2 regions of the Alteromonas sp. G5_S2_22_S1 genome follow, and region 1 is predicted to be linked to the other one. Evidence: predicted binding sites of a transcription regulator. Region 1 holds the regulator's gene; the other holds the start of a gene.
What was found. Region 1 encodes ArgR, which controls arginine synthesis, uptake and breakdown. Its sites were predicted from a motif close to ANTGAATANNTATTCANT; they were not measured.

Region 1 (3,921 bases):
TGGGGTGACTTCCGTCAAGGTAGCTTCGGCGGTGATGAAGTTATTGCTGCGGACTTCAATGACGCAGGTCAATACGAGTACAGCGCGTTCTCAAGACCAGAGCAGAGCGTATCTCGCGGTCCTTCTCTTTGGGAAATCCGCGTAGGTGTTAACTACCGCTTTTAAGAAGTAGTAAACACTAACTACAAGTTGTAGTGTTAGGTGCCACTCTCCTTAACTGGAAGTGGCACTTTTTTATGCCTGCGATTTATCTCACACACCTGTTACTGAGCGCGCATAGTCTTTGCTTATGATCTAAGTCTCTCCATTGAACGAACAAACACATGATAAATTTTTAGATGCTCGCAAGGAGGGCTTATGTCAAAACGTATGCTAATGGTAATGACGTCTCACGAAATTATGGGTGACACCGGCGAGAAAACCGGCATGTGGCTAGAAGAGTTCGCTGCGCCATACTACGCATTTAAAGATGAGGGATATACAATCACCTTAGCGTCACCGATGGGCGGCCAGGTACCGATTGACCCCAATAGTCTTGCAGACGACGCAATGACGGACGATTCGATTCGATACACGAAAGATGAGCTGGCTCGAAGCGCCATAGCGTCTACTATTCCGCTAGAAGATGTACGTGCAGATGAGTTTGACGCTGTCTTCTACCCGGGCGGTCATGGTCCGCTATGGGACTTATCAGATAATGCGCATTCCATTAAATTGATTGAAGACACTATCGCAGCCAATAAACCCGTTGGGGCTGTGTGCCACGCGCCCATCGTGCTAAAAGATGTTAAGACGCCAGATGGCAAATATTTGGTTGATGGCAAGCAGGTTACTGGCTTCTCAAATAGCGAAGAAGCTGCGATGGAGCTTACTGACGTAGTCCCTTATCTGGTTGAAGACGAGCTAGTTAAAAAGGGCGGTAAGTATGAAAGCGCGGATGATTTTGCTGTTAAAGTCTGTACAGATGGATTGTTGGTGACGGGGCAAAACCCGCCATCGTCACGTCCTGCAGCCGATGCATTGATCAAACTTCTATCTTAAGAACGTTTTAATTTGTAATGTAGTTGGAAACCGCATCATGTATGCGGTTTCTTGTTTTCGGTTGCCTAGCTTTTAGCGCCCTGGCTAGACATTCTCAAATAAATCTTCTACGCGCTGTCTTAATTCTTCAATTTTAGTGACATCAGCGGGAGCGATGAAAATGGTATCATCACCAGCGATTGTACCTAACACGCCATCTTTTTTACTTAGCGAGTCAAGTAAGCGGGCGATAAGTTGAGCTGCACCTGGACTAGTTCTTATGATGACCATCACGTTGTTGTGCACAATGTCTAATACAAGCTGTTTGAGGGGGCTTTTAGCCGTAGGCATACCTAACTCAGGGGGAAGGCAGTAAACCATATCACCGCGCGCGTTGCGCGTTCTCACAGCCCCAAATTTACTTAACATTCTTGAAATTTTAGACTGACTGATATTGTCAAAGCCTTGTGCTTTTAATGCGTCAACAATTTCGCCTTGTGAACCATAACTTTCCGCTTTAAGAATCTCTTTAAAAGCCTTGATGAGTTGCTCTTGTTTTGCGTTTGCCATTAGCGCTCTTTTCTTTTCTGAGGGTTTATGTGTGGTGAATTTTATTTGTTATGCCCATATTGTGCCGTACAGGTAGACTTTGCGCAATTTCTTTGCATAATCATTCATGATAATGAATATCGAGATAAAATCGCCATAAATAACGTTAATAAGACGATCCGGTGATTGAGTTTTCCCCCGCGTTGCATTAGTGTGACGTTCCGTTTAAATACGTGAAGTAATCCCATAGGAGAAATGGTATGAAAGTAGCCGTGTTAGGTGCTGCCGGTGGTATTGGTCAGGCGCTGTCTTTGTTGTTGAAAACACAATTGCCAGCAGGTTCAGATTTAGCGCTTTACGACGTAGCGCCAGTTGTTCCTGGTGTTGCCGTTGATTTGAGCCACATCCCCACTGCGGTAAAAGTAACCGGTCACGGTAAAGATGACCTAGCTGATGCACTAACTGGAGCAGACGTTGTTCTAATTCCAGCGGGTATGCCTCGTAAGCCAGGTATGGATCGTTCTGATCTGTTCAACATCAACGCCGGCATTGTTAAAAACCTAATCGAAGGTGTAGCTGATAACTGCCCGAACGCGTGTGTTGGTATCATCACTAACCCAGTTAACACTACTGTTGCGATTGCAGCTGAAACGCTAAAAGCAAAAGGCGTTTACGACAAGAATAAGCTTTTCGGTGTAACGACACTTGACGTTATCCGCGCTGAAACGTTTGTTGCTGAACTTAAAGATGTTGACGTATCTTCAGTGCACGTACCGGTAATCGGTGGTCACTCTGGTACTACAATCCTTCCTCTTCTTTCACAAGTTGAAGGCGTAGAGTTCACAGACGAAGAAGTATCTAGCCTAACCACTCGTATCCAGAATGCGGGTACTGAAGTGGTTGAAGCAAAAGCGGGCGGCGGTTCTGCAACTCTTTCAATGGGTCAAGCAGCAGCACGCTTCTGTCTATCTCTAGTTGCAGCAATGCAAGGTGAGAATGTGGTTGAGTACACTTACGTACAAACTGACGACAGCGACGACGCAGCATTCTTCGCACACCCAGTACGCCTTGGCGCAAACGGTGTTGAAGAAATCTTGCCATACGGCGAGCTTAGCGCATTCGAAGAAAAAGCGAAAAACGACATGCTTGAAGGCCTACGTGGCGACATCAAGCTAGGCGTTGACTTCGTAAACGGCTAATCGGTGAGTATCATTGGCGGGCCTTTGAACGTAGGCACGCCGTGAATACTTCCCTGTAGGCTTCGCCACCGCTTCTCTGCGGTGGAGAGCCTACATTTTAATTACGTTCTCAGACTTCACATCAAGTTTCCACTTTATTATCAGCTCTTATCACCCCAGCGATTAAAGGTTCTGTTACGACCTTTGTGTATTAGTTAAGTGAAAGATATTTCGTGATATCGAAAAGCCTGATTTCACCGGCATCTAAAGTTACACCTTTATGTACAGCGTAAGCGTAACCTTTTAATACGCTATTGCCTTCAGACATAAGGAAAAGATGGGTAGCAAAAGTCGCGTGGGAAGTGGTTATTTCAACAATAGGGTATTGAAGCGAGATATTTTTCGGTGAGATCTGTGTGCTAACAGCCAATTCACTCGTCTCCCCTTTTCTGAAAACCGTGAGCGACCCTTGTCTATCTTCATACAACTGAAGAAGAGCCAATTCTGGTTTATCTAAATAATGTAAAATGCCCACCCACAAACCGTACGGCGTCTCGTCGTTTGCGCGTTCCGCATTGTTTAGCAAAGTACCGTATTTCTCGAAAAACTTGCGAGGCGTTGAGCTAGATTCTTGTTTTATGAGTCGGTAACTAGTGGAAAGTAAGCCTTTATTGTCATTGTAGTTTGATTCAAGCGCGGTAAAGCTGGTGTCTAGGTAAGGGGACAGAGTAAGCGAACGGGTTACGTCTTCTTCGATAATGGTACTGATCGTACATCGGTTCTCTTTACAGGATATATCCTCATCACTAAAGGCTGAGCGTTTGGCGTACCTCAGGCCTGAAGGTATGTGGATTTCATAAAGAAAATGTTCGCCGCTATCGTTTATTTGGAGAAGTTTATACTGCATTTCATCTTCACTAATTCCTTCCCACAATCCGGGTGACAGTGATAGCGGTTTCGCTTGTAAACTTAATGTCGAAATCCCCAACAATAAACCAGCTAAGGCCGGTAGCAAATGCATGTTTAGTCCTTTATGAAATTGTTATGTCGATAAATAAGATAACGTTTTTTTTTCATGATTAAAACTATTTGAGTGATTGGAGGGAAGAATATTGCTAAGCGAATGCTCTTGTTGTTGATTACTGCCCGTTTGCGGTGGCAGAGGTAACGCTTC
Region 2 (3,921 bases), on a different contig from region 1:
TTGAATAACGTTAGCGTTAACCAAATAGTGAGGTGTCACACCGAAGCGTCCTGACGCAACCTGCTTAATCTTAGAGTTCTTTTCAGTCCCAAAGCGAGAAGGGTGTTCGCCACCTTCGCCCGAGTTAGACTGACCGCCCAAACGGTTCATTGCAATAGCCAGTGCTTCGTGGGCTTCTGGGCTTAATGCACCAATTGACATAGCCGCAGTATCGAAACGTGGGAACAAGTTCTCCGGTGCTTCTACTTCGCTAATATCAATAGGATCGCAGTCTGGATTAATGGCCAGCAAGTCGCGAATGTGTGCAGGGGCACGCTCGTTAACAAGCTTGGCGTATTGCTGGTAGTCGTCATAGTTACCCGACACAACCGCTTTTTGCAGCGTGCTAACTACGTCTGGGTTATAGGCGTGATATTCGCCACCGTGCACATATTTAAGTAAGCCACCGTGATCAACAGACTTACGCTTAAGCCATGCAATGCGATTCAGGTTGATGAGATCTTGGTGGAAATCATCAAAGCCTGCGCCTTGAATACGTGAGGTCACGCCTTTGAAGCAAAGATTCATTACTTCATTGTTAATCCCCACGGCTTCGAAGAGCTTAGAGCTACGGTAGCTCGCGACTGTACTGATACCCATCTTAGACATGATCTTATACAAGCCTTTGTTGATACCTTTACGGTAGTTCAACGTAGCCTGCATAGGAGAAATATCTAACTCGCCTTTTTCGCAAAGCTGCTCGATAGTTTCATAGGCAAGGAATGGGTAAACCGCCGTTGCACCAAGGCCAATAAGTACGGCAAAGTGATGCGGGTCACGGGCACTCGCTGTTTCTATAACAACGTTCGCGTCGCAGCGCAGTGATTTTTCAACCAGTCGTCGCTGTACCGCACCCACGGCCATCGCGGCTGGGATCACCAAGCGGTTTTGCTTGATGTTTCTGTCAGACAGAATAACAAACGCAGCACGTTTATTCTTAACCAGCATTTCCACTTCGTTACACACGCGCTCAATGGCTTTCTTCAAGCCCTCTTGCGGTGCGTATTGAAGTTCTACTACTTCTGAGTAGTAGTTGTCTGGGTTAAATTCACGCAATTGTTTAAGGTCGGTATACATTAATACCGGCGAGTCGAATAACACGCGGTCAGCGTAACCCGATGTTTCGCTAAATACGTTTTGCTCGCGGCCAATACAGGTTGCCAACGACATAACGTGGTTTTCACGCAGTGGGTCGATAGGTGGGTTGGTTACCTGGGCAAACTGCTGACGGAAATAATCATAAACCGTGCGCTGGCGCGATGACATTACCGCCATTGGCGTATCGTCACCCATTGAGCCAACGGCTTCTTGACCATCTTTTGCGAGTACTTTTACAACTTGCTGAATTTCTTCGTAGCTGTAGGCGTGTAGCTTGTGGTAGACCGCCATGGCATCGTCGTCAAACACGCGCTTACCAATAAGCGAGGCATCAAGCTGCTCAATAGGCGTAAGGCGACGAATGTGCTTATCTAACCACTCTTTATAAGGGTGGCGAGCTTTAAGGTCATCATCAATTTCTGTAGAGCGCCAGATTTTGCCCGTGTAAGTATCTACGGCAAGCATTTCACCTGGACCAACGCGGCCTTTCTCAATCACGTCAGCTTGCTCGTAGTCCCAAATACCTACTTCTGAGGCTAGAGTAATAAACCCATTTTTGGTAATGACATAGCGAGCTGGACGCAAGCCGTTTCTATCAAGGTTACAGGCTACGTGACGGCCGTTGGTTAAAACGATACCGGCAGGGCCATCCCATGGTTCCATGTGCATTGAGTTAAACTCGTAGAATGCACGAAGGTCATCATCCATGGTTTTGTTGTTTTGATAGGCTGGTGGAACCAGTAAACGCATGGCACGGAATAAATCCATACCGCCAGCTAGAAATAGCTCTAGCATGTTATCCAGCGATGACGAATCAGACCCTTCGGTATTCACGAAAGGGGCGGCGTCTTTTAAATCTGGAATAAGTGGCGTTGAAAATTTCGCGGCACGTGCCATTGCCCAGTCGCGGTTGCCTTTGATGGTGTTAATTTCACCATTATGCGCAAGGAAACGGAAGGGTTGAGCTAGCGGCCAGCGTGGTAACGTGTTTGTCGAGAAGCGCTGGTGGAAAACGCAGATCGCGCTTTGCATGCGCTCATCGGCAAGATCGTGATAGAAGGCTGGCAAGTCTTTTGGCATCACCAAGCCTTTATAGATCGTTACTAAGCCTGATAAACACGCTACGTAAAAATCTGGATCTGCTTCAAGGCGTTTTTCAGCGCGGCGACGGATCATATATAAGCGACGCTCAAGGTCGCGTTTTCTCCAGCCCGCTGGTGCGTTCACAAATACTTGTTCAATTTGTGGAACGCCTGTAAGCGCTAATTCACCCAGTACCGAGCGGTCAACAGGCACTTCGCGCCAGCCCACTACTGAAAGTGTTTCTTTTTCAAGTTCTTCATTAAGTACTTCACGCGCGGCTTGCGCAAGTACAGGGTCCTGACTTAAGAAAATCATGCCCACGCCGTATTTTTTGCTGAGTTTCCAGCCATTATCTTCGGCGATTGCATGGAAGAACGCATCCGGCTTCTGTAGTAATAAACCACAGCCGTCACCGGTTTTCCCGTCTGCGGCGATACCGCCACGATGCTGCATACGGTCAAGGCCGTGTATTGCAGTGGTTACCAATTCATGACTGGCTTCCCCGTGAGTGTGAGCGATTAAGCCAAACCCACAGTTGTCCCGGGAATCATTGGGATTATATAAACTCATCTCTTAACTCCTTCAACCTTAAGACTGGGCAAGGTATGCGTTGCGTGTAGATGCGCCTAGGTGTGCGTATCACAACATTGTTAGACGTCTTTTTTGCTTGCGCGCGGTATTGCTCGCAATATGCGTCTTTCTTGTCGTTTATTTATTATTAGAGGATACCAGTCGTTTCCGCATTTTTATGCATTATTGCCATGCGGGCCGTACAAAATACCCACATTGAAAACTAAAATCAAACGCTAAAATTGTAAGCGTTATATAGTTTTTGTATAAATATAATTAATTTCTTTAAATACATGTATTTATATCCCGTTGCTTACAATTGTAATAAAAATGTTATCAAGTGAAAAAATTAATAATTCACCAGTACATAAATGATATTAGTTCTCATTTGAATTTTAATGGTGAATAAATATTCTTTATTTTCGTTGTTTTATGTTGTCAATGTGGGTTTGCTGTGTATTTTTATTAAATTGTAAAGTTATGATTCCACAAATATTAGCTGTTTGCTATATTGGTTAAAAGTTGTTCAAATGTAAGGCTAGGTAAAAACATAGCCTGTAGTTCGCAGTATGCTCACGCACGCTGAGAGTGCAAACAATGCGTAAGCTCTGGTGATATGAAAAGAATAAAAATTCACTGTAGTCGCGTGCAAACTAATCAATAAGGAATATTGAATGACTATCCTACACGCGACACCTAGGCTCTCATTTGATGTATACGAACACCGCCTCATTGGTGAAAATGTCAAATTTACTGCTTCACCGAATACTTCTGGGGCGTTTCAGACTGGCGCTCCCGATACCATTGTCATTCATTTCACTGCTGGAAGTAGTTTAGACTCCTCTGTCAACGTCTTAACTAATGCTGAAAGTGGTGTTTCAGCGCACTTCGCTTTAGGGCGTAACGGCGATATCGTTCAAATGTTGCCCACCAACAAAATAGGGTGGCACGCTGGCAAAAGTCATTACAAGGGGCGAAGCGGGCTAAACAGATACTCCATAGGAATAGAGCTAGATAATGCCGGGCAACTAAAGCCTAGAGGCGACGGCACCTATGAAAGCTGGTTTGGGAACGTTTATAGAGAAAGTGAAGTGATAGCTGCACAACACCCCAACCAATCAGTTTTAGGCT

Region 2: the regulator ArgR is predicted to act here: its motif matches at 2,958-2,975, upstream of gltB (glutamate synthase large subunit).

The regions. Positions count from the first base shown of each region.
Region 1 is NZ_JBQKUJ010000012.1:100,873-104,793, reverse strand. It holds gene ACTRWF_RS13680 (TonB-dependent receptor) at 1-165, shown strand, start outside; gene ACTRWF_RS13675 (type 1 glutamine amidotransferase domain-containing protein) at 358-1,041, shown strand; gene argR (transcriptional regulator ArgR) at 1,126-1,590, opposite strand; gene mdh (malate dehydrogenase) at 1,830-2,768, shown strand; gene ACTRWF_RS13660 (hypothetical protein) at 2,959-3,768, opposite strand; partial or broken gene ACTRWF_RS13655 (peroxidase family protein) at 3,905-3,921, shown strand, end outside.
Region 2 is NZ_JBQKUJ010000010.1:33,822-37,742, forward strand. It holds gene gltB (glutamate synthase large subunit) at 1-2,790, opposite strand, end outside; gene ACTRWF_RS11910 (N-acetylmuramoyl-L-alanine amidase) at 3,465-3,921, shown strand, end outside.